DNA from 3 places in the Exiguobacterium sp. s101 genome. Region 1 is predicted to be linked to each of the others. Evidence: riboswitches for the same ligand, from Rfam matches in the RefSeq annotation. Region 1 holds a riboswitch; each other region holds the start of a gene.
What was found. Region 1 has a riboswitch for S-adenosylmethionine ahead of msrA (peptide-methionine (S)-S-oxide reductase MsrA). Riboswitches for the same ligand answer to the same signal wherever they lie in the genome.
Positions count from the first base shown of each region.

Region 1 (10,322 bases):
TTATGGTTTGGTAACCCGGGATATAGTTTGCGTGACAGTTTGACGGTGCAGCCGTACTCGATTGTAGGGAAATCGAATAAATCATATTTCACAATCGCCTTTCTCAAGGCACCCATATCAAATGAGGCGTTATGTGCGATGACGAGGTCCACTTCCCGTAAAATCGGGTAAAGAGAGGAAAGTACTTCCGGTAATGCCGGCGCATCCCAGACGTCACTCGGACGAATACCATGAACGCGGACGTTGCGCATATCGAATTCTTCTTCCGGGTTGACGAGTCGTTGATCGGTTTCGACGACTTCTCCATTCTCAAGAATGCTCCATCCGACAGAACAGATGCTGCGACTGTCGCGGTTCGCGGTTTCGACATCGAGAGCGAAAATTGAATATTGCATGGTCCACCTTCTTTCTAAGCAATAAAAAAAGTCTAACAGAAAGTTAGACGAATGTCGTGTTTAGGCAGCGACGAGTGTACGGCAAGCTTCCGAACAACGCTCACACGCTTTCGCACAAGCCTGACAATGGTCATGCAGGTGGCGGCCACATTCGACGGCACATGTGTCGCATATTTGGGCACATAGAGAGAGAATTGGTTTAGAAAATGCGGAGTCTGATTCTAAGGCGTTTAAAGCTAGCGTACAAATGTCAGAACATTCCCTAGTTAGTCGGATGCATTCGGTGAACATGTGTAAATCCTCTTCTTGTAAACTTTTTGAGAAACAGTGGTTGCAAGCCCGTAAGCATTCGATCACGCTCGTCAATGTTTCTTCTACAGATGTGCGTTCCATCGGAAGTCCCCCTTGTATGAAAAGTCTATCTACCATTACCCGTTCACTAAGTGGTTGAATCGCACCAGGTCAATAAAAAAGTCACACCTCATCCGAGATGTGACAAATTAATGGAGCATAGGGGGCTCGAACCCCTGACCTCTACGCTGCCAGCGTAGCGCTCTCCCAGCTGAGCTAATGCCCCGTTCGAAATCATTATATCATCCTAGTATTCGCTATGGCAATTCTCTTTTTCATTTTAGGTTTATAAAATTAAAAGCCTGGGAATTTCATGTTAGACGTTATATTAAGAAAGCAGGTGTGCTCTATGGAAATGATTCTCTTGGCACTCTTACCCGCACTCATGTGGGGAAGTATTCCGCTCATCGTGTCGAAAGTGGGAGGCAAACCAATTCAGCAATTGATCGGAACGACCATCGGGGCGATGATCATGGCGGCAGTGATTGCCCTCGTCTTCCGACCGGAGTTCACGACACTCGCCATCGTGACCGGGTTTATCTCAGGGGCGTTTTGGGCGCTCGGTCAATACTTACAGTTTCAATCATTCCAAATCTTAAGTGTCTCGAAGGCGATGCCAATCAGTACGGGCATGCAGCTCGTCGGGACGTCTCTCTTTGGAGTCATCGTTCTCGGAGACTGGCAGACGACGACGGAGCTATGGTTAGGGTTTTCAGCGCTCGTCTTGATCATCATCGGGGCGACGATGACTTCGTATCAACAGAAAAAAGACAAAGATAGTGCCGGCGCCTTGAAAAAGGGACTACTCGTCCTCTTCGTTTCAAGTATCGGTTACGTCACGTATGCCGTTTTGACGAACTACTTTGAAGTAGAGGGAATCACGGCAATCCTTCCACAATCCGTCGGGATGTTCATCACAGCACTTTTCTTCAGTCTTCGTGAGAAAGACGTCAAGAAACTGGATCCGCGTACGTTCAAAAACATCTTGGCGGGTCTTGCCTGGGGGATCGGGAACTTCGGACTTTTCGTTTCAAGCGGAGAAGTCGGGATCGCGACCTCGTTCGCCTTGTCCCAATTGAACGTCGTCGTGGCGACACTCGGTGGTATTTATTTATTGAAAGAAGAGAAGACGACAAAAGAACGCGTCTATGTATTTATGGGAATCGGTTTGATTGTCGTCGCTGGATTTATGCTTGGGATTGCCAAGAGTTAAATCGGGTTTGAAGGAACAAGTTAGTCAGAGGAATTGAAAATCTTCCGTTCCATCCGAGATTGAACAAAAATAAGGACGATTCGACCGACGTTTTCGGGACAATCGTCCTTTTTCCTTCGCTCGTCGTCTTAAATCTAGGAGATCAGGTGAGAGAACTACCGATAGGGATTGCTGAAGGTACATATGTAGCGAAAACGGCAAGTGCGATTGTTAGAAAGGAGAGAGGACACGTTGGAACAATATGAAGCGATTGTAATAGGGGGCGGAGCTGCTGGCTTAAGTTCAGCCCTTGTGTTTGGACGATCAAAGCGGAAGGTTCTCGTATTGGATGCTAATACCGCACGGAACCGTGTGACGCATGCATCGCACGGGTATTTGACACGGGACGGTGTGAAGCCCGAACTATTCAAGTCGATCGGTTTAGTCGAAATCAAGGCATATCCGACAGTAACCTATGTTGAAACCAAGGTTACGGTACTGGAAAAAAGAGATGGCATTTTTACCGTTCAGACCGATAATGGGGATAGCTTTGCCAGCCCGCGTGTCATTGTAGCAGCGGGGATAAAAGAAAAACTGCCGGCAATCAAAGGACTACAGAACGTATACGGCTCAACGGTTTTTCCGTGTCCTTATTGTGATGGTTGGGAGCGAAAAGATGAACCTTTGACGATTTTTGGGAACGAGCCTTGGCTTATTCACTACGTTAAATTGATTTATAACTGGAGTCAGGATCTAATCGTGTTTACAAACGGTGCTGCAACGCTTTCGGAAGAAGATCGGAAAGATTTACTAGGGCACGGTGTGGAGCTTGTAGAAGAGGTGATTGATAAACTTATTTCAACCGAGGGTCAGCTACAAAAGGTCGTTATGACGTCAGGGGAGACGTACCATCGAACTGTTGGGTTTATCATGGATACAGGCGAATATCAGGCGTTTTCTCTAGACCACTTTGGCATCGATTATACAGACATGGGGGGAGTCAAAACTGAAGAAGGAGCGAAAACGACCGTGAGGGGACTATATGTGATCGGAGACACAAAGAATGTGTTCCCTGGATTGCTAAAGGCTTCGAGTGATGGGTATGAAGTCGCAGCTGAAATTAACCATGAACTGGCGATGGAAGATTGGGAACGAGGTGAGGTAACATGACGGAACGAATCTACGATACACATTATCAAGAACAACATTATTTCGGGAATCCATACCCTGAACTCATGGCGTTCTTTAAGGCGTATGAACCGAAAGGGCATGTCTTAGATTTAGGATGCGGACAAGGAAGAGACTCTTTATTTTTAGGAAGGTTAAGGTACACGGTGACAGGCGTCGATATCTCCACTGTCGGGCTCGAACAAATGAATCAAGTCGCCCGTGACGAGCAGTTGAGAGTGACCGGAAAAATAGGAGATGTTTACACTTATCCGATAGATGAGGAATACGATATTGTCCTGTTAGATTCAATGCTACATTTTTATAAAAGGGAGATTGAGGACGAAACAAAACTGCTCCAACGTATTGCTGCGGAGCTGAAGAACGGTGAGGTGTTGGCCATTTTTATGCAACAGTGCCAAAAAAGGGAAACATACTTGAAGCGCGTGCTCGATGAGTTGGAAATCGATTGGGAAATACTTGCTGATAGCTATACAGACTATCCGGAATTCAATGCGCGCTACCATATGTATATCTTGAAAAAGAGCAGTTGAGGGAGTAGGTAAACTATTATTTGAACGCCCCCCGCCTAAGCTTTGCTTTAAGGTGGGGGATCCCCGTATGATCCGACCTATTGATTGAAATCTCGTCAGGCTACCCCGTCTTCTCAACGGTTGAACAAGCAGTGATTCGTTCAGCCTTATACTAAGTTCCGCACTTTACCATATCGATTACTTTTTTCATTTGTATTGTTTGATCCGCCACATCATCGACGACATAAATGCCGCCCATCCACCGAGTACAAGGATATAAATTGCCAAGAAAAACACAAATGCTCCATAGTCTTCGAGCTCTTCGAATGGATTCTGAATAATCATCGGTTCGGATAGTATGCCGACCACCATCAATGGAATGAAAAATAGAAAGAAACGTTTCCAAAAGTAGTGTTTGTATAGTTGTGGCAATGTCTGCTCCATGATCGACCCTCCTCATTGAAATTACACTTATTTACATATATGATAGCATATACACAATTGATGTTGGATGATTGGTCTTTATTTTTTAGCCGATTTCAAATGAAAAGAGGGTGGCCGATTCATTCAGCCGCCCTGCAGTCAATTCATTCATTTGCTATAGTCAGTTCTCCCGTCCCGAACGTCGCGCTGAACGCACGGCACCAGATGACAACTGTGTTGTACTCCTCTAGATTCACATCCGCAGGGACCAAATAGTTTTGATTCCCGATATTCCCTTTTAGCGCCCCTAAACTGACGCCTTCGGTCGTCTCTTGCCCTGGTTTTGTCAAATAGACGAATAAGTCTGGACCGTTCGTCGTCTCGAACTCTTCAAATCGGAGATATGTCCCGTCTTCTGCCTCGACCGAGCGAATCGTCCCGGTCGTCTCATAATTTTTTTCCCCGTCCATGAACACACCCGCTACTTCGGTTGGACTCGGTTGTGCTTCCGGTGACTCGGACGTCTCTTTTCCCGATTCATGAGCTTATAAAAAGACGCGAATCATTCAATTCGCGTCCGTTGAATATCATACTGTCTCGGTCCACTTCTCCTCGATGAACTCGTCGCGTCCCGAGATGGCCCGGTCCTCCTTATAATGCTTCGGATTTTTTTTATGATAGTCCTGATGGTAGTCTTCTGCAGCAAAGAACGTCGTCGCTGGAATTATTTTCGTGACGATCGGGGCCGTGAAGCGCCCGCTCGCCGCCAACACATCGCGACTCATCTCAGCAGCGACTCGTTGTTCTTCCGTATGGTAGAAGATGGCTGGGGCATACTGAGGTCCCCGGTCTTGGAATTGACCACCGTCATCGGTCGGATCGGTCTGAATCCAATACAGTTCAAGGAGACGTTCATACGAGAATAATGCTGTATCATATGTGATTTGAACGACTTCTAAATGACCAGTCGTTCCTGTTTTGACTTGTTCATATGTCGGATTGTCGACTTGTCCACCCATATAGCCGGATACGATGCCTTCAATCCCTGGTAATTCCTCAAATGGTGTCACCATGCACCAAAAACAGCCGCCTGCGAATGTTGCTTTTTTCATTCTGTCGTTCCCTCCAAATCGTCATTCAACAAAAAAGCGCTCACGTCGGATGACATGAGCGCTTTCGTCATATCGTTCAAGGTTTCCCTTGCTGGTCGTAGCACCTTGCCTAAGGCAGGTTGCTGTGAAGTCGCGGAGCCAGATCTCTCGTTCACTCTTGATATCGATATGTAGTTGGTGAGAGCATCATATCATCCTCAAAATACATTCGTCAATGATTCGGTTTTCGTTTCAACTGAAAAACAGTCAAGACGATGATGAATCCAATTAAAGCGATGGAAATGGGTGTACCATAAGGCACATTTTCACCGTATAGTTGTAAGAAAAATAGACCGAACACAGCTAGCAACACGAATATGTAGGATCGTGTCATAGGAACCTCCTGTTTTTTCTTAAGTGTAACAAGAACACATCGACTTGGCGATACGAAAAGGAAATCAGACATAGAGCACGAATAAAAGGGGAGAGATAAAGGAGGAATGTATGATGGAACAAATCCAATTACATGAACTGACGATTGAACGTGCGCATCGTGGGTATAAAGAAGGACAATTCACGGCGAGAGACGTGACCGCCTATTATTTAGGACGGATTGCGACATATAATGAACGGCTTCACGCCGTCATTCAAGTCAATCCAGACGCCCTGTTCGAGGCAGAGGCGGCAGACCGAGCCTACCGAAAAGGGGTACGCAAACCGCTACTCGGCATTCCCCTCTTAATCAAAGACAATATCGAGACGAACGGTCTGATGCGAACGACTGCAGGTGCTGCCGCAATGCGACATCATTTCGCCGGTCGAGATGCCGAGCTCGTCAAACGCTTGCGGGCTGACGGGGCCATCATCCTCGGGAAGGCGAACCTGTCCGAGTGGGCGAACTTTTTAACGGAAGATATGCCGAACGGTTGGAGTGCCGTCGGTGGACAGACGATGAACCCATATGGCGACGGGTTGGATGTCGGGGGATCAAGCTCAGGGTCGGCTTCTGCTGTCGCGGCAAACCTCACGCTTCTAGCAGTCGGATCTGAGACGAGCGGTTCAATCGTCCATCCGAGTGTCCATAACAGCATCGTCGGGATCAAGCCGACCGTCGGATTGATCAGCCGCTCCGGAATCATTCCGATCTCACGTTCTCAAGATACGGCAGGACCGATGGCGCGTACGCTTCGTGATGCGGTCATCGCCTTACAATCGATGTGTGGTGAGGATGAATCGGATCCGGCGACTCTTGAGACACCGGTCGGCCCCCCTTACGTGACATGTCTCGACGTGAGGCAGGCGGTCGGGATGCGCGTCGGGTTCGTCAAACCAGACATTTCAGACGAAGAAGTCGGATTATATGAACAGGCAATCCGATTGTTACGGCAAGCAGAAATCGAACTCGTCGAGGTCACACTGCCGAAGCATACGGCGCTAGAGCAGGCGGACATCCTGTTCGACGAATTCAAGCTCGGGGTCGAGGCGTATCTCGCGAACACGACAGTGCCATTTAAGACGCTTTCTGATTTAATCGAGTGGAACGCGGAACATCCTGAATCGATTCCGCACGGTCAGAGCCTCTTTGAAGAGGCGAACGCCCGATCTGGAAAACTGATTGAATCGAGCTATCTCGACCGTCGCATCGAGGACGTCCGTCTTTCGAAAACAGAAGGGATTGACGCATTGCTTCAAACTCATAAACTGGATGCAATCGTCCTCCCACATGACATGAACTACGACATGGCTGCGAAAGCAGGGCATCCGACGATTACAATCCCTTATCAACTGAAAGAGAGCGGTGCCCCATTCGGCCTCTCGTTCACGGGGACGAGCTATGCGGAGCGTGATTTGATTCGGGTCGCTTATGCGTTCGAACAGTTCATCACACGACCGACACCTCCAGATTATTCGTAAGTTGCACCCGTCTCTCACGTCCGCTACAATGATACGTATGCGGATTAGAGAAAGGACAGATTACAATGAAATCATCTATATACGGGTTGACGTTCGATCAACTCACAAATGAGTGTACGGAAGCGGGATACGGTGCCTTCCACGCACGTCAAGTTTGGGATTCGCTCTACATCGATCGGGTCAAATCGATGGACGACCTCAACGTACGAGACGAGGTGCGCGAGTACTTAACAGAGAAATACGTCATCTCGACTCAAGACCTGTTCGTCAAACAGGAAGCGGGCGACGGAACGGTCAAATTCTTACTTAAATTACATGATGGGCATTACATTGAGACGGTGCTCATGCGTCACAAATACGGACGTTCGGTCTGTGTGACGACTCAGGTAGGTTGCAACATCGGCTGTAGCTTCTGCGCGAGCGGATTGTTGAAGAAGACACGGGACTTGACGGCTGGTGAGGTCGTCGAGCAAATCATGACCGTCCAACACTTCCTCGATGAAGAAGGAGATGGTGATCGCGTCAGCCATATCGTCGTCATGGGAATCGGCGAACCGTTCGATAACTTCGACAACTTGGTCGACTTCTTGCGTGTCGTCAAAGATGAGCGTGGTCTTGCGATCGCTCCGCGTAAGATCAACGTGTCGACGAGTGGGCTTGCGGACAAGATCTACAAGTTCGCAGACCTTGACTTACGCATCAACTTGGCGCTCTCGCTTCATGCGCCGAATGATGAGCTTCGGACACGCATCATGAAAATCAACCGGGCGTTCCCGCTTGATCAACTCATGCCATCGATTCGTTACTACGTCGAGAAGACGAACAAACGAATCACTTTCGAGTATATCCTACTCTCGAAAGTGAACGATTTACCGGAACATGCGGAAGAACTCGCCGATTTGATTGAAGACATCAAAGACAAGTCATACATCAACTTGATTCCATACAACCCGGTCAATGAGCACATCCAATATGAGCGAAGCACGCCTGAGGACATCATGGCGTTCTACGACATCTTGAAAAAACGTGGCGTCAACACAGGTGTCCGTCTCGAGCACGGGACAGACATCGATGCGGCATGTGGACAACTCCGCAGTAAGCATATGAACGTCGAAGGCGCGAAATGAAAAATGGCCTCTCCGAACCTCGGGGAGGCCATTTGCTTATCGTTTTTGTCCGATATATTGAATCACAGCGGATTCACCGTGATGGAGCGTGCCTTCTTCTCGCCATACGACGTTCTCGTTTAAAACGAGAGGGATGAAATCGTCTTCGAGTTGGTGAAACATCTCTTCGGTGTACAGAAGTGAGGCGTCTTTTGGTCCGCCTGTCCCGTAAGCGAGTTGGGTTGTAGAGTAAACTTCTGTTATGAATAGGCCACCAGGTCGAAGCATTTGTCGAATACCGGCGAACACTTTTTCTCTGACATGCGGAGGAAAGTGGCCGAAGATACAGACGACTACGTCATACGCATCTTGCGACCAGTCCGCTTCATTCAAATCGATCTGTTTCGTCTGAAGGGAGACGTTTCGCGAAGCCGCTAATCGCTTCGCTTTCTCGAGCCCTACTTTCGAAGCGTCCCACATCTCGACGTCGAGTCCGAGTGTGGCGAGCCATACTGCGTTTCGACCTTCTCCTTCAGCGATGGCTAACACATGTTTTCCTTCAAGCCGATGTGTTGTGATGAAGTCGAGTAAAAATTGATTTGGTTCCGTTCCGTACACATATTCATCGGTATTATAACGTTCGTTCCATTTAGACAAATGATCCACTCCTCTCACCTTTCCATAAATATATCAAAATGATGTGACTAGGGTGGAAATCCTCTACGATTTTTCGAATTCATGCATAGTCCAGATGGGAGAAGGGAATAGATTTCTGAACTAATGGATAGAGTGGAGGCTAAGTAATGGAAAGAATAGATGCGTCGTTGTGGATTCGGGTACGAAATACGCTTGGTGAAGGTCCTTGTTGGGATGCTGAGTTGAAGCGTTTCTATTGGGTGGATATCGAAGGTCATACGTTATGGTGGTATGACGAGCGAGAAGACGAGATTTCTTCTTTCGAAGTCGGAAAACAGGTCGGTTTCGTCATTCCAAAAGTGACGGATGGTGTCGTCCTTGGTCTTAAAGACGGGATTTATGAATGGGATGAAATCAACCGGGAGTTAATTAAAATTGTCGAATTGGATGACCCTGAAGGTCGATTACGTTTTAATGATGGGAAAGCCGATCCGTACGGTCGTATTTTTGCCGGGACGCTCCACTTGGACGATAAAGAGAATCAGGCATCTCTCTATCGGGTGGACCGCGATGGAACGACGACAACACTTATGGATGAGTTGACACTTTCAAACGGGTTGACGTGGTCTCCTGACCATTCCGTTTTTTATCATATTGATACACCGACCGAAAAAATTCGACAATATGATTTTGACATGAAGACCGGCACATTGTCGAACGGAAAGGTCGTCATCGACTTTTCGGAAGAGGACGGCTTCCCGGATGGCATGACATCGGATACGGAAGGTTTTTTATGGATCGCACATTATGCAGGAAGTAAAGTATCTCGCTGGGATCCATCGACCGGTGAAAAAGTGTTAGAAGTTCACGTCCCTGCCCCGAATGTCACATCATGCGCCTTCATCGGGGATGGTCTCAATCGATTAGCCATCACAACAGCACGTGAAGGGATGGACGAGGAGGCGTTAACCGAACATCCGGACGCTGGATCGGTATTTATTATCGAGACAGATGTGAAAGGGATGCCGCTTTATCGCTTTGGGCGTTGAGGAGGACATACGATGGTGAAACGACTGTTAGTGCGAGCAGGTATTGGATTGGCAGTTGCGGCAGCGGTCAAGGTGGGAATTCAAAAATTACAAGAAAGTCGAGCGCGGGAAGAGGATCATTCTTATCTCGATCCGAAGTGGGACGAGGTCCCGAGTGTCGATTCGGACAAGGACGAGGATGAAGTCGGATTGACGCAGCTCGACTCCATTTATCGAGCCGAGTGGCAAGCAAACGCCTATCCGCGTTCAGAAGCAGAACGGAAAGCGTTGGAAGAATAATTGAATGTTCATGAAAATACGTCGATGAGGCGTGTTTTTTTATTGACAAAAGGGTGGAACCGTTACATTATACAAAGAGTAATGATTACTATTTAACGGAGGTCCATCATGAAACGAATTCCAATTACGGTACTCTCAGGTTATCTTGGTAGCGGGAAGACGACACTGCTCAACCACATTTTACAT
Region 1 is NZ_JACSKX010000006.1:285-10,606, forward strand. It holds gene KNO76_RS06540 (3'-5' exonuclease) at 1-395, opposite strand, end outside; gene KNO76_RS06545 (four-helix bundle copper-binding protein) at 456-788, opposite strand; tRNA gene KNO76_RS06550 (tRNA-Ala) at 900-972, opposite strand; gene KNO76_RS06555 (GRP family sugar transporter) at 1,096-1,959, shown strand; gene KNO76_RS06560 (NAD(P)/FAD-dependent oxidoreductase) at 2,191-3,108, shown strand; gene KNO76_RS06565 (class I SAM-dependent methyltransferase) at 3,105-3,659, shown strand; gene KNO76_RS06570 (hypothetical protein) at 3,846-4,082, opposite strand; gene KNO76_RS06575 (DM13 domain-containing protein) at 4,226-4,531, opposite strand; gene msrA (peptide-methionine (S)-S-oxide reductase MsrA) at 4,649-5,173, opposite strand; SAM riboswitch class I at 5,241-5,340, opposite strand; gene KNO76_RS06585 (hypothetical protein) at 5,385-5,546, opposite strand; gene KNO76_RS06590 (amidase family protein) at 5,660-7,066, shown strand; gene rlmN (dual-specificity RNA methyltransferase RlmN) at 7,132-8,193, shown strand; gene KNO76_RS06600 (class I SAM-dependent methyltransferase) at 8,230-8,829, opposite strand; gene KNO76_RS06605 (SMP-30/gluconolactonase/LRE family protein) at 8,976-9,857, shown strand; gene KNO76_RS06610 (hypothetical protein) at 9,870-10,136, shown strand; partial or broken gene KNO76_RS06615 (GTP-binding protein) at 10,245-10,322, shown strand, end outside.

Region 2 (10,357 bases), on a different contig from region 1:
CGCCGGTCGGAAAAGCAAAGCGCGGTTCGTTCCGTAACGTTCGTTCGGACGAGCTCGCGGGATATGCCATCAAGGCAACGCTTGAGCGTTCAGGATATAAAGGCCCGATTGATGACGTCATCATGGGTTGTGCGATGCCAGAAGCGGAGCAAGGGATGAACATCGCTCGCTATGCGGCGGTCCGGGGGGGACTGTCGCACGAAGTACCAGCGATTACCATCAACCGCTACTGCTCGTCAGGCCTTCAAGCTATTGCGGATGCAGCGGCAAAAATCATGATCGGTCAAGCGACGGCAATCATCGCCGGCGGTATGGAATCGATGAGCCAAGTCCCGATGGGTGGTCACGTCATCCGTCCAAACCCACACATCATGGAGACGGCACCAGAGTACTACATGAGCATGGGTCATACGGCAGAACGTGTCGCGGCTGAATATAATATCTCGCGTGAGGACCAAGATGCATTCGCCATCAACAGTCACCAAAAAGCGGCGGCAGCCATCGCAGGTGGCAAGTTCCAAGAAGAGATTGCCCCTGTGACGGTCATCGAGCACGTACTCGGTGAAGACGGAAAAGTCGCTGAAGTGGAGAAAGTCGTGAAGCATGACGAAGGTGTCCGTGCCGACTCGACGGTTGAAGCGCTAGGCAAACTCCGTCCTGCGTTCAAAATCAAAGGTTCGGTCACAGCAGGTAACGCCTCACAAGTTTCAGACGGAGCGGCAGCTGTCCTCGTCATGGAGCGTGAAGAAGCAGAACGCCAAGGGTTACAACCGATGGCGAAGTTCCTCTCGTTCGCGGTCGGCGGTGTCCGCCCGGAAGTGATGGGAATCGGTCCGATCGTCGCCATTCCAAAAGCACTCGAGATGGCTGGTGTGAAGTTAGAAGAGGTCGGATTGTTCGAGTTGAACGAAGCGTTCGCGAGTCAGTCACTCGGTGTCATCCGGGAACTCGGAATTGATCCGTCGAAAGTAAACGTGAACGGAGGCGCTATCGCCCTCGGCCACCCGCTTGGATGTACAGGAGCAAAACTTTCGGTCTCGATCTTGCATGAGATGAAACGACGCAATGAGAAGTATGGGGTTGTCACGATGTGTATCGGCGGCGGTATGGGCGCGGCTGGTGTCTTCGAATTACTTTAAGGGGGAATCGGATATGGAACGTACAGAACATGAATTGATTAAAGGCGGTAGCTTCGTCATTGACGAACTCGACGCAGCGCGTCTCTTCACTCCAGAGGATTTTTCAGATGAGCATAAGATGATCGGGGACACGACAGCAGGATTTGTTGATGACCGTGTCATGCCAGTCCTCGGACGCATCGAGAAACATGAGTTCGACCTCTCAGTCGAATTGTTGAAAGAAGCAGGAGAGCTCGGACTCCTCGGAGCAGACGTTCCAGAAGAGTACGGTGGCTACCAGCTCGATAAAATCTCATCTTCCATCATTACGGAGCGTTTTGCGAAAGCGCGTTCGTTTGCACTCAGCTACGGCGCACACGTTGGGATTGGGACGCTCCCGATCGTCTTCTTCGGATCAGAAGAGCAAAAACACAAGTACTTGCCAAAACTTGCGACAGGCGAATGGATTGCAGCTTACGCACTCACTGAGCCGGGCTCAGGATCTGACGCCCTCGGTGCGAAGTCAACAGCTGTCTTGAACGAGGCGGGCACGCACTACGTCTTGAACGGTGAGAAGCAATGGATTACAAACGCTGGTTTCGCAAACGTCTTCGTCGTCTACGCGAAAATCGATGGCGACAAGTTCAGTGCCTTCATCGTCGAGCGTGACTTCAAAGGAGTTTCAACAGGCGCAGAAGAGCAGAAGATGGGAATCAAGGGATCGTCGACACGTACGCTCATCCTTGAAGATGTTGAAGTACCAGTCGACAACCTTCTCGGTGAAGTCGGAAAAGGCCACGTCATCGCCTTCAACATCTTGAACGTCGGTCGTTACAAACTCGCAGTCGGAGCAGTCGGGTCTTCAAAACGTGCATTCGACCTCTCGGTACAATACGCGAACGAGCGCAAGCAGTTCAAGACACCGATCAGTCAATTCCCGCTCATCCAAGAAAAACTCGCAACGATGGCAGCGAATATCTATGCGATGGAAAGTTCGGTCTACCGTACAGGTGGCTTGTTCCAAGACAGCCTCGACGCACTCGGTGACGAGAATATGCGTGATGGATCGAAAGTTGCACAAGCGATCGCGGAATACGCGATTGAATGCTCACTCAACAAAGTGTTCGCTTCTGAAACATTCGACTATGTCGTCGATGAAGCGGTTCAAATCCACGGTGGATACGGATTCATGGCAGAATATGAAGTCGAGAACCTCTACCGTGACTCACGCATCAACCGAATCTTCGAAGGAACGAACGAAATCAACCGTTTAATCGTACCAGGTACGCTCCTCAAGAAAGCGATGAAAGGTGAATTGCCACTTCTCGCAGAAGCACAAAAACTTCAAAAAGAGCTCATGAGCTACATGCCACAAGAATTGGACGGCTCACCGCTCGCACGTGAGAAGATGCTCCTTGCGAACATGAAGAAAATCCACTTGATGGTCGCTGGTACAGCGGTACAGAAGTATCAACAAGACCTTCAAAACGAACAAGAAATCTTGGCGAAGATCGCAGACATGATCAGTGCCATCTACGCGCTTGAAGCAGCCATCGCTCGTACAGACAAAGCGATCGCACGTACAGGCGAAGAGAAGAACACGCTCAAAGTCCGCTACACAGAAATTTTTGCGGAGCAAGTATTCAAACAAGTCGAACTCATGGCGAAAGAAGTGTTGTACGCAGCGGCGTTTGGTGACGAGCAGCGTATGCTTCTCTCGGCGATGAAAAAGTTCAGCCGCTACCAGCCAATCAATGTAATCGGTACGAAGCGTGAAGTCGCAGCGAGCCTCATCAAAGCGAATAAGTTTATCGTCTAATCAAATTGACAGAAAGGGTGGACCGGACGCGGTCGGCCCTTTCTTTTTTTGAGCTCTGCCACGTACAATAGAGACGAGGGGGAGAGATGATGACAAAACGAGATGTATTACTCGACCGGATGGAACGAATTGGACGGTCCGTTGCCGAACATGACGGCACGCTCATGTTGCTTGCATTAGGATCGATTGGACAAGAGACGGAGCGGTTGGATGAGTATTCAGACCTCGATTTCTTTTTGATTGTCGAGGACGGGCATAAGGCACGCTTTATTGACCGACTTGACTGGCTCGAAGTCGAACCGCTTCACTATCAGTTCCAAAATACGAAAGACGGGCATAAAATCATGTATCATGACGGCATTTATGGCGAGTTCGCCGTGTTTGAACTGCACGAACTGGCGACCATCGCCTATACGCCAGGACGTGTCGTTTGGAGACGTGATGAGGCGCTAGATGTGTTCGCGACACCGGACCTCGCTATCGAGCGTCATACATCCTCTTATTACTACGAAGAAGCATTGACGAATCTATATGTGGGCTTGTTACGCGAACGTCGAGGGGAGACGCTTGCCGGATTCGAGCTCATCCAAGTCGCAGCCGTTCAAAATGTCTTGAAAGCAATCGGTGAACAAGGCGACGCCTTCAACCCGACACGTCGGGTCGAGTCGAGACATCCGCAGATGATTTCTTTCCTGTTGGGCGGGGTATTAGGATATGGCAGATCAGGCGTCGCGGCGTCGACCATCTTACGTTTTATCGAAGAGCGACATGTTGTCAACACGACGATGAAGCGAGAGATTGAGCGGTTGCTTGAGACGTGAATTGATTTCTCAGAATATGCTACATTGATGATAGAGGTGATGAACAGATGGTGACACTATACGGCTATCCACCATGCAGTACGTGCAAAAAAGCAGAAAAATGGTTGAAAGAGCAAGGCATCGATTATACATACGTCCATATCGTCGAATCGACGCCGACGAAAGAAGAACTCGCTGATTTATGGAAGCAATCGGATTTACCGCTCAAGAAATTCTTCAACACGAGCGGGCAAGTTTACCGGAATGAAGGAATTAAAGACAAGTTGCCACATTTATCAGAAGACGAACAACTCGAGTTATTAACGAGCAATGGTATGCTTTTGAAGCGGCCAATCGTCACAAATGGTGAAAAAACGACCGTCGGATTTTCAGAAAAGTCCTTTACGGACGTTTGGGGCTAAGTGCTATAATACAGATGTGAGTCTAATTCATTTGAGGGGGAAGTTAGGATGAGCAAAGTACCAGCAAATTTACGTTATTCAAAAGAACATGAGTGGGTAGAAGTGAACGGGACGAAAGCCCGCATCGGCATCACGGATTTCGCACAGAGCGAGCTAGGGGATATCGTGTTTGTCGAACTCCCAGAAGTCGATGGTACAATTTTGCTCGACGAGCCATTCGGTTCGGTCGAATCAGTGAAGACGGTCTCTGAGTTGTATGCGCCGGTATCAGGACGCATCACAGCAGTGAACGAGGACCTCGCGGATTCTCCAGAACTCGTCAACGAGTCACCGTTTGAAAACGCATGGATGGTCGAAGTCGAGTTGACGGAAGAGTCGGACCTCGACAAGCTCATGTCTGCGGAAGAATATGAAGCGATGATTCAAGGATAATCGAAATCGGCCTCTCCCGAATCGGAGAAGCCGTTTTTTTGTTTACTCGAAGTCGAGGCGGTAGTGATCGGATTTGATGAGCGTCGCTCGTTCAAACACGAGATAGAAGAATATTTTAAAATTTCAACAGAGCACGATTTTTGAATGAGAATCCATCGCCCATTATAATGACAGGAGAGGTGAGAAGAATGATTACAGACGGATACTTATATATATACGCCCCGATGTGTGGTACATGCGCTGTAGCGGAGAAAATGTTGACGGTCATCGAAGCGGTCGACCCTGAAATTAAAATTGAAAAGCGGGATGCGAACTATATTCCGAAAGAGCTCGAAGCGTATCAGGTGATGAGTGTTCCGGCACTATTGAAGCTTGAAAACGGCAAGGTGCGGGATCGTCTTTACGCGTTTCAAAATGTGCAACATGTCCTCTCTTTCGTAAAGTAAGAGAGGAACATTAGAATAATCTGAAAATTTTAAATAATCAGTTGACACAGAAAGTTCACGAATGGTATATTCATTACAACATCTTACTTGAACACAAAATAGGACGCGATATTCCCGACATCAAGACGTTTTGGCGAAGCCGCTGCTACACTTTACACGAATACACGTCAGTCTTCCCTTCGATTGTCCCCCAAAAAAATCAAGCGAGGAGAGACGTTTCGTATAATCGCACGGTCCAAGCTAAGATTGAGTGGTGATTGGTGAATCTCCCCCATGTAAGGGTGGAAATCTTGAACGGGCAAAAGATTCTCATCTATGGGCTGTCCTTCCGTGACTCAAGGTGCTACGTTCTGTGTCGTCCTCGGACGGCACCTTTTTTTAATTTTTTGAAAAAAGGATTTGACAGCAGAAAAAGCTGTCGCTATGATAAAGCTAATCGAATATACAACACTCTTATCAAGAGAGGCTGAGGGACTGGCCCTATGACGCCCAGCAACCGCGGAGTAATCCGAAATGGTGCTAATTCCAGCAAGGTGAAAACCTTGAAAGATGAGAGCAATCGTTGTCCGTACGATAAAGTGCGCACGTTTGCTCAAACGTGTGCGCTTTTTTTGTTGTCAGGAGGGAAATATATTGATTCAATTACGAAACGTCGCCAAATGGTTTGATACGAAAAATGGTCGTGTCCAGGCGGTTGATGATGTATCACTAACGATTGATCGCGGTGAAATTTTTGGAATAATCGGATATTCGGGGGCAGGGAAGTCAACGCTCATCCGATTGCTCAATCGTCTCGAATCACCATCAAGCGGTGAAATCGAAGTTGCCGGGAGCGAGCTGACGAAACTCAGCCCGAAAGAATTACGAGGTGTCCGTAAAAACGTCTCGATGGTCTTCCAACACTTTAACCTTCTATGGTCGCGTACGGTCGCAGAAAATATCAGTTTTCCGCTCGAGCTGATTGGGGTGCCGGCAAGTGAGCGGAAACGTCAGGTTCAAGAACTCGTCGAACTCGTTGGATTGGACGGTCGCGAGGACAGCTATCCGTCACAATTATCGGGCGGTCAAAAGCAGCGAGTCGGGATCGCACGCGCGCTCGCCACAAACCCAGAGGTGCTCCTCTGTGACGAAGCAACGAGTGCACTCGACCCGAAGACGACGGATTCGATTCTCGAGCTGCTCGTCAGCATCAATAAGAAACTCGGATTGACGATCGTCCTCATCACGCATGAGATGCACGTGATTCAAAAGATATGTCACCGAGTCGCCGTGATGGAAGCAGGAAAAGTCGTCGAGACGGGTCAAGTCTCTAATGTGTTCCAACATCCGAAACAACCGATCACGAAAGAGTTCGTCAAACAAATCGGAGCAGTCGACGATTTGTCGCTCACGTTCGAACATTTGAAGGAACGGTACCCGAGCGGTCAAGTCGTCAAATTGAAATTCTTGAACGAGACGGCAGAGCACCCGATTTTGTCTGACGTTCTTAAAACACATGACATCGGATTCAACATCATCGGCGGGAACGTGACACAATCACAAGTCGGTGCGCTCGGCACGCTATTCATCCAATTGATTGGGGAAGCAAGTGAAATCGAACGCGCCATCGCATCGATTCGTTCGCAATCCGTAGAAGTGGAGGTGGAAAGCGATGTTTCCTAACGTAGACTGGCAAATCATGATGGAACAGACTTGGGAGACGTTATATATGACGCTCGTCGCAGGCGTCGCGACATTTTTGATCGGACTCGCTTTAGGTTTGGTTCTCTATATTACAAACGAATCGCTATTATTGAAGAATCGTCCGATTTACGTCTTTGTCAGCGCGATCGTCAACGTGTTCCGTTCGATCCCGTTCATCATTTTGATCATCTTACTCATCCCGTTCACGCTGTTCTTACTCGATACGATGCTCGGTTCGACGGCGGCGCTTCCGGCGCTCATCATCGGCGCGGCACCGTTCTATGCTCGAATGGTCGAACTTGCGCTTCGCGAAGTAGACCGCGGGGTCATCGAGGCGGCAGAGTCGATGGGAGCGACGAAATGGCAGGTCATCTATAAAGTGTTAATTCCTGAAGCACTCCCGGCGCTCGTCTCCGGGATTACAGTGACCATCGTTGCAATCGTCGGCTATACGGCGATGGCCGGAGTCGTCGGAGGCGGCGGTCTCGGGAACTTGGCCTATTTGGAAGGGTTCCAGCGTTCACAAAACGACGTCACGTTCGTGGCGACGGTGCTCATCTTGTTGATCGTGTTCGTCATCCAGTTCATCGGTGACCGACTCGTCACGAAAATTGATAAACGTTCAGCATAATCACACATACATTTGGAGGGATTCATTATGAAAACTTGGAAAACAGTACTCGGATTGACAGCTTTATCAGCATTCACGGTTCTCGCGGCTTGCGGCGGAGAAGAGGCAGACTCGGGGTCTGGCGATGAAAAAACATTGATCGTCGGTGCATCGAACGTACCGCACGCTGAGATTTTAGAGCACGTCCAAGAAGAATATGAGGCAAAAGGGTACAAGCTTGAAATCAAGAAGTTCCAAGACTACGTACTTCCGAACAAGACGCTCGCGAGCGGGGAGCTCGATGCGAACTACTTCCAACATGAGCCGTACCTCAAGTCACAAATGACTGAAAACAAAGATTACAAATTTGCCTCAGCGGGTGGCGTCCACATCGAGCCGATCGGGGTCTACTCACAAACTTACAAAGCGCTCGATGAACTTCCGGAAGGGGCAGAAATCATCATGAGTTCATCGGTCGCTGACCACGGACGAATTCTTACGATGCTCCAATCAGAAGGACTCATCACACTCGCAGAAGGCAAAACAGTTGATGCGACAGTATCTGATATCGTTGACAATCCGAAAGACTTAGAGTTCAAGACGGACGTAGAAGCGACTTTACTCACAACGGCATTTAAAAATGGAGAAGGCGATGCGGTCCTTATCAATACGAACTATGCGATTGACGCAGGTCTCAACCCGCTTGAAGATGCCATCGCACTTGAAGGGGAAGATTCACCATACGTCAACTTAATCGTCACACATGAAGGGGACGAAGAAGATGAGCGCGTCAAGGCACTCCTCGAAGTGTTGACGTCTGAAGAGACACAGCAATGGATCTTAGACGAATACAAAGGTGCGGTCGTACCGGTACAACAATAAATCAGCTCGACTCAGGGGTCATCCCCTGAGTCTTTTTTTGTCTAGTGTTCTTTCATGAAGAGAAGTACACTACATATATGAAAGAAAAGGGGGGATTTGGATGAAGTTCAGACAGATTCATCCACTGACGTGGGGCGTCTTGTTCGGGACGTTTTTTGCACGACTGGCGACGTTTTTTGTCATGCCGTTTTTTGCGATTTATTTGGCCACGCTCGGCTTTTCAGCGAGTGTGATTGGAACGATTTTTGCCGTGACGGCACTTTCGGGCCTGTTCATGAGTTTCTTTGGAGGGACGCTATCTGACCGCTATGGACGAAAACAGCTCATGCTCATCGGGATTGTGCTCAATGCCGTCACGTTCGCAGGACTTGCGCTCGCGACAGAGCTATTTTGGTTTTACATGCTATCGATTTTGATGGGGATGTCACGCTCTTTTCTAGAACCGGCTTCACGTGCACTCATCAGTGACACGACCCAGGCCGAAGAGCGAGTCATCGTCTATAACGTCCGTTACTTTATGATCAACATCGCCGCAGCCATCGGACCACTGTTAGCAGTCGTGTTGTCACTAACTGGTGTGAAGACCGCCTTTTTTGTCGTGACCGCCGTCTACATCATATACGGCATGATCATCTCATTCTTATTCTATAAATATCCGTTTGAAGAAGGGGATGGAGTAAAGGTACGTCCGCGCCTGACGGAGACATTCCGCGTCTTACGGGACGATCGGACGTTTCGGGCGGTCATCATCGGTATGATTTTTGCAATCATCGGCTACAGTCAGTTCAATTCGACACTTCCTCAATTCATTGCGCTGAGTGATGGGTTAGAAGACGGCTCAAGATTATTTGCTTACTTATTGACGACGAACGCCATCACGGTCCTCATCGTCCAGTATCCGATTATGCGTTTCGGGATTCGTGTCTCCCCGATCAAATCGCTCTTTTTCGGCATCTCGACACTGTCGTTCGGGCTGTTGTTGATTGGATTTGCTACAGTGGAATGGGTCCTCTTTGTCGCAATGGTCATTTTCACGGTCGGTGAAGTGTTGATGTTCACGATGACGGACGTCTTAACGGATGAACTTGCGCCGGAACATTTGCGGGGAACTTATTTTGGAGCGATGGGATTGACGTCGCTCGGACAGACGATTGGGCCGATTATCGGGGGCATGTTACTCGATACGTTTGGTCAATCTTCGCTTCCGGTATTCGGTAGTTTGGCGATATTGACAGGATGCGGTTCCTTCTTCTTCGCCGCTGCTGTACGAGAACGAAAAGCTGTTCTCGCACTCGTGGAGGAGACTGCCGGCTAATGTCTTGATTTCCTACTATTAGCATTCTCAACTTTTATCCTTCTATTGAGAATGAATCGTAAGGTGAGTCGCTTGAAATAAAAAATCGACTAGTCTAAGATTAGAATATATCTAATCTACGCCAAATAATTTGGCGAGAAAATACGGAAGGGGTATCCGAATGTCTAACGTACCACAAATGAAAATTGATGACCTCCGCGTCTCAATCGAAGGAAAAGAGATTGTCAAAGGTCTTAACCTAGAAATTAAAGGTGGCGAAATTCATGCCATCATGGGTCCGAACGGGACTGGTAAATCAACACTCGCATCAGCACTCATGGGCCATCCACTTTATGAGGTCACTGGGGGAAGCGTCGAATTAAACGGCGAAGATGTCCTCGAGATGGAAGTCGACGAGCGCGCACAAGCAGGGATGTTCCTTGCGATGCAGTACCCGGCTGAAATCAGCGGTGTCACAAACGCGGACTTCTTGCGTTCAGCAATCAACTCACGTCGTGAAGAAGGTCAAGAAATCTCGCTCATGAAGTTCATCCGTGAACTCGATACGAAGATGGGGCTTCTCGAAATCCCTTCTGAAATGGCACACCGTTACTTAAACGAAGGATTCTCAGGCGGTGAGAAGAAACGTAACGAAATTCTTCAAATGATGATGATTCAACCGAACATCGCCATCTTGGATGAAATCGACTCTGGACTTGATATCGATGCTCTAAAAGTTGTCGCAAAAGGTGTAAACGAAATGCGCTCAGAAGAGTTTGGCTGCTTGATTATCACGCACTACCAACGTCTCCTCAACTATATTGAGCCAGATTTTGTACACATCATGATGG
Region 2 is NZ_JACSKX010000009.1:68,510-78,866, forward strand. It holds gene KNO76_RS09110 (acetyl-CoA C-acetyltransferase) at 1-1,139, shown strand, start outside; gene KNO76_RS09115 (acyl-CoA dehydrogenase family protein) at 1,153-2,937, shown strand; gene KNO76_RS09120 (hypothetical protein) at 3,027-3,758, shown strand; gene KNO76_RS09125 (arsenate reductase family protein) at 3,806-4,159, shown strand; gene gcvH (glycine cleavage system protein GcvH) at 4,208-4,591, shown strand; gene KNO76_RS09135 (thioredoxin family protein) at 4,780-5,037, shown strand; SAM riboswitch class I at 5,488-5,593, shown strand; gene KNO76_RS09140 (methionine ABC transporter ATP-binding protein) at 5,671-6,699, shown strand; gene KNO76_RS09145 (methionine ABC transporter permease) at 6,689-7,351, shown strand; gene KNO76_RS09150 (MetQ/NlpA family ABC transporter substrate-binding protein) at 7,379-8,212, shown strand; gene KNO76_RS09155 (MDR family MFS transporter) at 8,313-9,527, shown strand; gene sufC (Fe-S cluster assembly ATPase SufC) at 9,706-10,357, shown strand, end outside.
Region 2: linked by a shared signal. The riboswitch ahead of KNO76_RS09140 (methionine ABC transporter ATP-binding protein) and the one ahead of msrA (peptide-methionine (S)-S-oxide reductase MsrA) in region 1 are both predicted to bind S-adenosylmethionine.

Region 3 (10,357 bases), on a different contig from region 1:
ATAACATCGAACATGCGGTATCGGCTGTTCACGACATCCCGCACGCAGGCGGTCTCGCGATCCTCTTCCCACGTTGGATGGAACACGTATTGGATGAAGACAACGCAGCACGTTTCGCACGACTCGGTACCGAAGTATTCGATGTCGAGCCGGGTGAACATGACTTGGAGACAGGGAAACGGACAATCCAAGCTGTTCGTGCATTCTTCGACCAACTCGGTGCGCCAAACTCGCTCCGGGACTACGAAATTGATGAGTCGACATTCGATGCGATTCTCGATTCGGCAATGAAGCGTGGTGCATTCGGTCGTTTCCGTACACTTGAACGGGAAGATGTCTCAAAAATCTTAGAACTTAGTAAATAAGGCGAATTCTTGCCTATTTTGCAATAATGATTGAACGAATCCGACGTTTCCGTTTATGATGGGTCATGTATGGCTCTTTTACGAGCGATTTAAAGGAGGAAATGACATGTCAACTGTACGTTTCGATTATTCAAACGCGCTCTCATTCGTAGGGAGGCACGAAATCGACCAAATGCAAGAAACGGTAAAAACCCTTCACTCTGTGATTCACGAGCGAAGCGGAGCCGGAAGTGATTTTCTTGGGTGGGTCGATCTTCCGACCGAATACGATCAAGATGAGTTCGCACGAATCAAAGCTGCGGCGGAACGAATTCGCGAGAATTCAGACGTTCTCGTCGTCGTCGGAATCGGAGGATCTTACCTCGGTGCCCGTGCAGCGATCGAAATGCTTCAACATTCGTTCTTCAACGTATTATCAAAAGAAGAGCGCAAGGCTCCACAAGTATTCTATGCGGGCCACAATATCTCATCGACGTATATGAGAGAATTGCTTCAAGTGCTCGAAGGAAAAGACGTCTCGGTTAACGTCATCTCGAAATCAGGGACGACGACAGAACCTGCGATTGCTTTCCGTGTCCTTAAACAGTTCATGGAAGAAAAGTACGGACAAGACGGGGCGCGTGAGCGCATCTACGCAACGACAGATCGGGCTCGCGGTGCACTCAAGACCCTCGCGGACGCGGAAGGATACGAATCGTTCGTTATTCCTGATGATGTCGGTGGACGCTTCTCTGTCCTCACACCAGTCGGTCTTCTTACGATTGCCGCTGCCGGAATCGATATCGATGCCTTGATGGAAGGGGCACGTGACGCACAGAACGCTTACAGCTCTCCTGAATTGGCAGAGAATGAAGCATATCAATATGCGGTTGTACGAAACGCCCTTTACGCAAAAGGAAAGTCGATTGAGATGCTCGTCAACTACGAACCGGCTCTTCACTACGTGTCAGAGTGGTGGAAGCAGCTTTACGGTGAATCAGAGGGGAAAGACAATAAAGGGATCTTCCCTGCGGCTGTCGATTTCTCGACGGATCTTCACTCAATGGGGCAATACATCCAAGAAGGTCGTCGCGACTTGTTCGAGACAGTCATCCGTGTGAAAGAAGTTCGTCATTCGATGAACGTTCCAGAAGACGCACAGGACTTGGATGGCTTGAACTTCCTTGCCGGTGAAACGATTCAATTTGTGAATGACAAGGCGACAGAAGGAACACTTCTCGCACACACAGACGGCGATGTACCGAACTTAGTCGTCGAATTGCCGGAGATGACCCCCTATCACCTTGGTTACTTGTTCTATTTCTTTGAGAAAGCATGCGCGATGAGCGGTTACATCCTCGGAGTGAACCCGTTCAACCAGCCAGGCGTCGAAGCGTACAAAGCAAACATGTTCGCTTTGCTCGGTAAACCGGGATATGAAGAACAAAAAGCAGAACTCGAAAAACGCTTGAATCAATAAGAAAACGAATCGGTCCGCAAGTCGGGCTGATTTTTTTGTTTGAAACTGGGTGAAGACAAGGTAAAGTGAGAGTAGATAGGGGAAAGAAAGGGATGGACTATGAAGACATTCAAGGATTACTATCATAATCAAGTTGAGCTAAGCTTCACCCATTATCCATTCTCAGACACACCGCTCCACGTCTGGGTCGTCGCCCGTTACGAGGATAAGTGGGTATTGACGAAGCATAAACAAAGAGGACTCGAGTTTCCGGGCGGGAAAGTCGAGCCGGGCGAGCATGAGGACGCCGCCGCAATCCGAGAAGTTTATGAAGAGACCGGTGGAATCGTGAAGACACTACGCTACTTGGGACAGTATCGGGTGCTCGGTCGAGGTGATACGGTCGTCAAAAATATTTACTTTGCAGAGATTGAGCGATTTGAAGATCATCCTGCCGTCGACGAGACGGATGGGGCCGTCTTGATTGATGCATTGCCGGGTAATTTGTTACGCAATCAACGTTATAGTTTTATGATGAAAGACCGAGTCTTACCGGAGACGATGAGGGTTCTACATGAACAACAGTTGGTTTGACCGAGTTGATGTGTTACCACCGTACGCAGGTTATCGGGTGACAAGAGGGTGGTACACGACAAATGATGGAGAAGAGGTCGTAGCGTATTCAATCGAACCAAAACAACCGAATGGGCACGTGTTGATGTACTTACGGGGAGGGACGGCACGAATCGGGGACGTCCGTTTACCGCGGCTCATGCAATTCGCATCACGCGGCTTTCATGTCGTCGCTCCCGTCTATCGTGGCAACCATGGTGGGACTGGAAAAGAGGATTTTGGTGGGGATGACTTGGAAGATGTGCTCTCGCTCTTCGATCGCGTTCAAACGAGCGGACGACCGGTTCACGTGCTCGGCTTTTCGCGAGGCGGAATGATGGCACTATCGCTCGCCTCCGAACGACCGGTCACCACGGTCACATCCTGGGCAGGCGTGACGAACCTAGAATGGACATATGAGGAACAGCGTTCGATGCGGAAGATGTTACGTCGCATGACAGGTGGGGACCCAAGGACAGCTGAGTCCGCATACGTCGAACGCTCCCCGCTCTATAAAGAATGGGAGGCCCCGACACTCATCATCCATGGTACGGATGATGAGCAGGTTCGCTTGCGTCATGCGACAGCTGTCGCTGAGAAGTTAGGGGAGCAGGCTGAATTTTGGGTGGTCCCATTCGGACATCAGCTCCCATTTTGGGATAAATGGGAGACGACAGAGCAGGCGATGGACTGGATGATACAGCAAGAAAAAACACCGACTCATGATTGAGTCGGTGTTTTGATGTAGTTAGATGACGAGTGGACCGGCTGCGATGATTGATTCACTTGCTTTCGTGAAACGCTTGAAGTTCTCTTTAAATTTCATGGCAAGTGCTTTTGCCTCCATGTCGTAACGAGCTGAATCGTTCCATGTATCTCGTGGATTGAGAACAGTACTCGGTACACCTTCGATGGCTACTGGAATCTCGACATTGAAAATGTCATGTTTCATCGTTTCGACATCACGAAGCTGTCCATTGATTGCGGCGTTGACCATCGCGCGCGTATAAGCGAGTTTCATACGTGAACCTTCACCGTATGCACCACCTGTCCAACCTGTGTTGACGAGATAGACATCGACATCGTGTTTTTCAATCAATTGACCAAGCATATCCGCGTAACGCTCTGGTGCGAGCGGGAGGAACGGTGAACCGAAGCAAGTCGAAAACGTCGCTTGTGGTTCTGTGACACCGCGCTCCGTGCCGGCAAGTTTTGACGTATAGCCAGACAAGAAGTGATACATCGCTTGCTCTTTCGTCAATTTGCTGATCGGTGGCAAGACGCCGTACGCATCTGCCGTCAAGAAAACAATTGTATTCGGATGACCTGCGCGTGATGGGAGCATCGCATTGTCGATGAACTCAATCGGATATGCCGCACGCGTGTTTTCCGTTAAAGAAATGTTTTTGTAGTCTGGTGTTCGATCATCGTTTAGCACAACGTTTTCAATCAATGAACCGAATCGAATCGCATCATAAATTTGTGGTTCGTTCTCACGTGATAAATTGATTGTCTTTGCGTAGCAACCGCCTTCAATGTTAAAGATGCCGTCTGGTGACCATCCGTGTTCATCGTCACCGATCAAGTGACGCTCAAGGTCAGCCGAAAGTGTCGTCTTCCCAGTTCCCGACAATCCGAAAAAGAGAGCCGTTTCGTTCGCATCATTGACATTTGCCGAACAGTGCATCGATAACACGTTTTGTTCAGGCAACAAGAAGTTCATGACGGAGAAGATTGATTTTTTGATTTCACCACCGTATTCTGTTCCCCCGATCAGAATTGTACGTTTGGCGAATGAAACGAGAATGAACGTCTCTGAGTTTGTGCCATCGACCGCAGGGTCTGCTTTATAACTCGGTGCATAAATGACCGTAAACGGGTCGAACGCACCTTTCGTCGGCCATTCACGTAAGAAGAGTTGTTTAGCGAATAGACTATGCCACGCATACTCTGTGATGGCACGAACGGGTAAGGTGTAGTGTTCATCCGCGCCAGCCGCAGCTTCAAGATAGTAGAGCTTATCTTTCTTCTCTAAGTGATTGAGTACTTTTTCAAGAAGTGCTGAAAACTTCTCTTCAGCGATTGGTTGGTTGACCTTCCCCCAATCGACAAGGTTGTTGCTGACTTCATCTTGTACGACGAATTTGTCTTTCGGTGACCGTCCGGTAAAAGCACCGGTGCTGACAGATAATGCCCCGTCTTTTGTCAGTACACCTTCACCATTTTGAATGGCTTCTTCTACCAGCTCTGGAACCGTCAAGTTCCGTAACATGTCGGTACGATTAATTAATTCTTCGATTTTCAGGAGCGTTGTCGCCATCCTGAATCCCACCTTTCCCCTAAATAGATGTGGATGAAATCCGCATACTTCCGCAATCAAGATTAATTAGTATGACGTTTTTAATTATATGTGACACACTAATTAAAAACAAGCATTTCTTCTCTATTAAGTAAGCGCTTTCTTACAAGGATAGTTTAACACATTCTCTTATCACAAGGTGTTAAAAAAAAGAAACGAAATAAAAAAATGGTTGAAGATTCACAAACAGAAATGTTTAGCAAGTCTGTGAAAAAATACGAATTCGTTCAATTCCCTTGACATAATCGGATGTCATTTATATGATGGTTTTCGTAACGGATACTCTTATTCTGAGCGGTGGAGGGAACAAGGCCCTACGAAGCCCAGCAACCGTCCGACATGAAGTCTTGTGCGGAAAAGGTGCTATCCTGAAGCGAAGCCATTAGCTTCGAACGATAAGAGGGTAAGGAAGAACGATTCAACCTTTCCCCATGTATGTCATCGGGGGAGGTTTTTTTCATTACCGTCCCAAAGCAACGCGTAAGGGGAACGAGTACCGTCCACATATCACCCTTATTATAGGAGGTTTTTTGAATGTCAAATTTGAACCGTCGACTTTTTACTTCAGAGTCGGTTACTGAAGGACATCCAGACAAAATTTGTGATCAGATTTCTGACTCGATTTTGGATGCCATTTTAGCGGAAGACCCGAATGCCCGTGTTGCGGCAGAAACGTCTGTCACAACAGGTCTTGTACTCGTAGCTGGTGAAATCACAACGTCAACTTACGTGGATATCCCGAAAGTTGTCCGTGAAACAATCCGTGAAATCGGATACACACGTGCGAAATATGGTTTCGATGCTGAAACATGTGCAGTCTTGACATCGATTGACGAACAATCGGTCGATATCGCGCAAGGTGTAGACCAAGCCCTTGAAGCTCGTGAAGGTCAAATGACTGAAGAGGAGCTTGATGCAATCGGGGCAGGAGACCAAGGTCTCATGTTCGGATACGCAACAAACGAGACACCTGAACTCATGCCCCTCCCAATCTCGTTGGCACACAAGTTGTCACGTCGTCTTGCGGAAATACGTAAGAACGGTACGCTTGAGTACCTCCGTCCGGATGGGAAAACACAAGTAACGGTTGAGTACGATGAGAATAACAACCCTGTTCGTATCGATACAATCGTTATCTCGACGCAGCATGCAGAAGAGATTACACTCGAGCAAATTCAAGAAGACTTGAAAAAATATGTCATTGAAGCAGTCATTCCGGCTGAACTTATCGATGCTGAAACGAAATACTTCATCAACCCGACTGGTCGCTTCGTAATCGGTGGACCACAAGGGGATGCAGGTTTGACAGGACGTAAAATCATCGTCGATACGTACGGTGGATACGCTCGTCACGGCGGTGGTGCATTCTCTGGTAAAGATCCGACAAAAGTTGACCGTTCAGCGGCATACGCAGCCCGCTATGTAGCGAAAAACATCGTTGCAGCAGGACTTGCGGATAAAGCGGAAGTACAACTCGCGTATGCAATCGGGGTTGCACACCCTGTATCAATCGCTGTCGATACATTCGGCACTGGAAAATTGAGCGAAACAGAACTCGTTGAACTCGTTCGTGAGAACTTTGACCTCCGTCCGGCAGGTATTATCAAAATGCTCGACCTTCGTCGCCCGATCTACAAACAGACAGCAGCTTACGGTCACTTCGGTCGTACAGATGTGGAACTCCCTTGGGAGCAAACAGATAAAGCAGCAGTTCTTGAAGAAGGCGCGAAGCGTTTCGTGTAATCAAAAACGACCTTTCCGCGGAAAGGTCGTTTTTTTTGGTTCATGTAGTTGGTGGTGTCTGTTTATTTTCGTCTGACTCAGAATCGTTGGAAGTTGTTTCTTGTCCGAGAGCTGTATCTTTCGCTTCGACGACCTTCTCACCGATATCTTGTAAATCAGACTTGGCTTCTTGTGCCGTATCAACGATTTTATTGACGTCTTCTTTAACTGTATCTACTTCTCTGACGACTTTTTCATATACGTTCTGAACGTCTGTAGATACTTCCTGAATTTTGCCGGAAGCCGTCTTCACTTGTTCAATAACCTGTGAGGCTTTACCAGCAGGGTCTTGTTTCATTTCATTGACAATGCCGCCGACCGAAGATTTTGCGCTCGAGAGGGATTGTTTCGTATGATCTCGATTCGAGGAGCTAAGTAATGCGAGGAGACCGCCGACAAGTGCACCGAGTAACATGCCGGTCACGACGTTTATTTTCGGACTTCCCGCGTTCATTTGGTCAAATTGACGATTTGGGTTCTCTGTTTGTTCGACTTTCGGGTCATGCTCTAATTTTGGTTCCATGTTGTTCCACTCCTTCATTTGATTGGCATTGCTAGTTTTATACCCAAGTCGAATGCTGAGATAACGTTTTATAATGAATCGTCATGAAAAAGAAATGTAGTGCAGGATAAAAACACTATGATAGGGAATGATACAAATAGATTGGCCTAAAGGGGGAAGCGATCATGAATATGCGAGAAGCAGTTCCAGAAGATGCGGCGTTAATTCGAACGATTGCACTTGCAACGATTTCAAAGAATGATTCCAATCGGACAAGAGCGATGGAGCGCGCCTATCGACAAGAAGAGATTGTACGAGCAATCAGTTCAAGTGAAGAAGCACGAGAACAATATTTTATCGTTGGCGAGTATGAAGACCATGTCATCGGATTTTGTCATGCCATCGATCGCGGTGACATGTGGGAGATGCTTCGTCTCTATCTTCATCCCGATCACCATCGGAACGGGTACGGTGCAGATTTTTTAAGGCACCTTCAATCGAAAAAAACACAACCGGTGGAAGTGTACGTTGAAAATTCGAATGACCAGGCGATTGCTTTCCTCTTGCATCAATCATTTAAAGAAGTGAATCGAATTCAAGAAGAGGTCTACGACCAACCGATGGAACTCATTCATCTAAGATATGTCCCGAGCTAAGACTCCAGACGGATTTTGCTTAAACATCAGTTGCGGCTGATGTTTTTTTGATACAATGAATATAGTCTATAAATGAGGTGACGGCAGCATGACATATGAAGAAACACAAAAAGGGGTCATCGTCATCGTTTATCCGCTACAGTTCACATCTCGGATCAGCGAGAATTTTATTCGACGACTTCAAGACGAGTACGAAGTAATTGTCGTCCGCGACCAATCGATGGGCTTGACGGCAGAAGATCATAAACAATTGATCAAACGGGCGTTACGTGAGGCCGGCGAGTATAAATTACCGATTCATGTCGTGGCGTTCAGCCTCGGGGCGCTCTTTACAAACCGGCTTCTTCAGGAGTATGATGTGCCGCTCGGGAGCCTGACTTATATCTCTCCATTGTTTGATTGGCATGCGACTCGTCAAATCGGTGGATTAAAACAAGTCGTCGCGAGTGCAGTCGATCGTTTTCGCCCAGACTTACCACTCGGAATGATGACATTCACCGGCGGCGGCGGCGACGAATCGTCCCGATTTGGTGAAATCACATATGCCCAATATCGGGAAATCGAAGAAGAAATCGTAGAGCATCAAGAAGAAAAGAAACATTTGCCACGTCTCCCGCTCGCTTGTTTCTACGCACCTGATGATCAATTTGCAGACGTGAAGTTGACGTTGAACGTCTGCCGAAAGATTGGTGGAGATCAAGTGTATATCCGTCGATTAGAAGGATTCCCGCATTTTGGGTATGAGCGGTTGAACACCAAATTTGCAGAAACGCTCATGACGTTTTATGAATTGATTCAAGAATAAAAGAAGGCGACTCACAGGAGCCGCCTTCTTTTATTTTGAACGTTTTTCAATCGCCACGATGAATGGAGGGTGGTTGATCTGGTTGATGAAGCCGTAACGCAGTACACCCGCCTGCTTTTGGTCAAGCGACTCCACATAGCGAAGCACATCATCCCGTTCGACCTTCCCGCTCTCATGGCCGTGGTAGATGACGATGACGATGACACCACCGATAGCCATGACCTCTAGTAATTGAGACAATGCGGCAATGGTCGTATTCCCTTGTGTCGTGACGGATTTGTCACTTCCTGGTAAATAACCCAAATTGAAGACGGCTGCGGTGATTGGTCGTGTCTCATTCGCGACGACCGTATGAACCGTATCGTGACTATCATGAATGACGGTCACCCGTTCATAGACACCTGCTTCCTGTATACGTGCACGGGTTGAAGCAACCGCTTCTGTTTGGATGTCAAATGCGTATACGTGTCCCGTTTCGCCTACGGCGTTCGCCAAGAACAACGTGTCGTGCCCGTTCCCGGCAGTCATATCGATGGCGACATGTCCTACTTCGAGGTGGTCATGTAGTAATTGTTTTGCAAATGGTAGTACTCTCATTAATCCCATCAATCTCATCCTTCTTTTTTCCTTGGAAGGAATCACGTCGCTCCAATTCCGCACGAATCTTGTTTAGCACCTGCATCTTGTGACGGCTCCATAATGGACCAATCAATAAGTCAGGCGGACCGTCTCCCGTCAATCGATGGACGATCACCTCGGGTGGTATCCGTTCGAGTTGATCACAAACGAGGGAGATGTATGTGTCTTCCTCCATCAAGTCGAGCAAGCCTTTCTCATATTGACGGGCAAGTGGTGTATGTTTCAAGACGTGGAGCAAATGAATTTTGATTCCTTGTATGTCCATTTTAGCAACTTCTCGGGCTGTGTCGAGCATCATCTCCGGTGTTTCACCGGGTAGGCCATTGATGATGTGCACGCATACGCGAATGTTGTGACGACGCAGTTTTTCAAGACCGTTCAAAAATGTTTGATAATCGTGTCCGCGATTGATTTTTTTTGCGGTCGTATCATGTACGGTCTGTAAACCGAGTTCCACCCATAAAGAAGTCCGCTCATTCAGTTCGGCTAAATAGTCGACAACGTCATCAGGCAAGCAATCTGGGCGTGTCGCAATCGAGAGACCGACGACACCTTCTTGCTGAAGCGCTGCTTCGAATAATTCGCGTAATCTTTCGACTGGCGCATAGGTATTACTGTACGCCTGAAAATAGGCGATGTAGTCGGCGTTCTTCCATTTTCGATGAAGTCGCGTTTTTACTTCTTCGAATTGAACGGGAATCGGGTCACAGGCATTACCCGCAAAATCGCCACTTCCATCATCTGAACAGAATGTACATCCGCCTTTGGAGACGCGGCCATCACGGTTCGGACATGTGAAGCCACCATCGAGCGGCACTTTAAACACCTTGTTCCCGTATTCCCGACGATATGCCTCATTCAATGTATGATAGCGGTTTTGACCAAATGGATTCATGGTTATCTCTCCTTCCTTGCTCATCCTATCACAAATGAAAAATGACAAAACTTCATAATGAGTAATTTTTCTTGACACTTCTTTGGCATTCGTTTAGGTTTGATAAGGAAATCTTGTCGATTCGGCCTTTTGTGCCGATTTTTTTAATGTGAAGAGGGATGAAAGGAGGACTTGGTGTGAACAATAAAATGCCAATCTCGGTATGGATTCTAGTCATTGCGATGGCGCTCAATACAACGGCGGCGTCTTTTTTATGGCCATTTAACACCCTGTATATTCATGATTTTTTAGGTGAGTCGATGAC
Region 3 is NZ_JACSKX010000017.1:2,047-12,403, forward strand. It holds gene KNO76_RS12450 (iron-containing alcohol dehydrogenase) at 1-365, shown strand, start outside; gene KNO76_RS12455 (glucose-6-phosphate isomerase) at 472-1,824, shown strand; gene ytkD (RNA deprotection pyrophosphohydrolase) at 1,924-2,397, shown strand; gene KNO76_RS12465 (alpha/beta hydrolase family protein) at 2,378-3,145, shown strand; gene pckA (phosphoenolpyruvate carboxykinase (ATP)) at 3,164-4,735, opposite strand; SAM riboswitch class I at 5,057-5,176, shown strand; gene metK (methionine adenosyltransferase) at 5,309-6,517, shown strand; gene KNO76_RS12480 (hypothetical protein) at 6,558-7,079, opposite strand; gene KNO76_RS12485 (GNAT family N-acetyltransferase) at 7,244-7,714, shown strand; gene KNO76_RS12490 (alpha/beta fold hydrolase) at 7,803-8,519, shown strand; gene mnmM (tRNA 5-(aminomethyl)-2-thiouridylate-methyltransferase MnmM) at 8,550-9,125, opposite strand; gene mnmL (tRNA modification radical SAM protein MnmL/YtqA) at 9,079-10,053, opposite strand; gene KNO76_RS12505 (MDR family MFS transporter) at 10,230-10,357, shown strand, end outside.
Region 3: linked by a shared signal. The riboswitch ahead of metK (methionine adenosyltransferase) and the one ahead of msrA (peptide-methionine (S)-S-oxide reductase MsrA) in region 1 are both predicted to bind S-adenosylmethionine.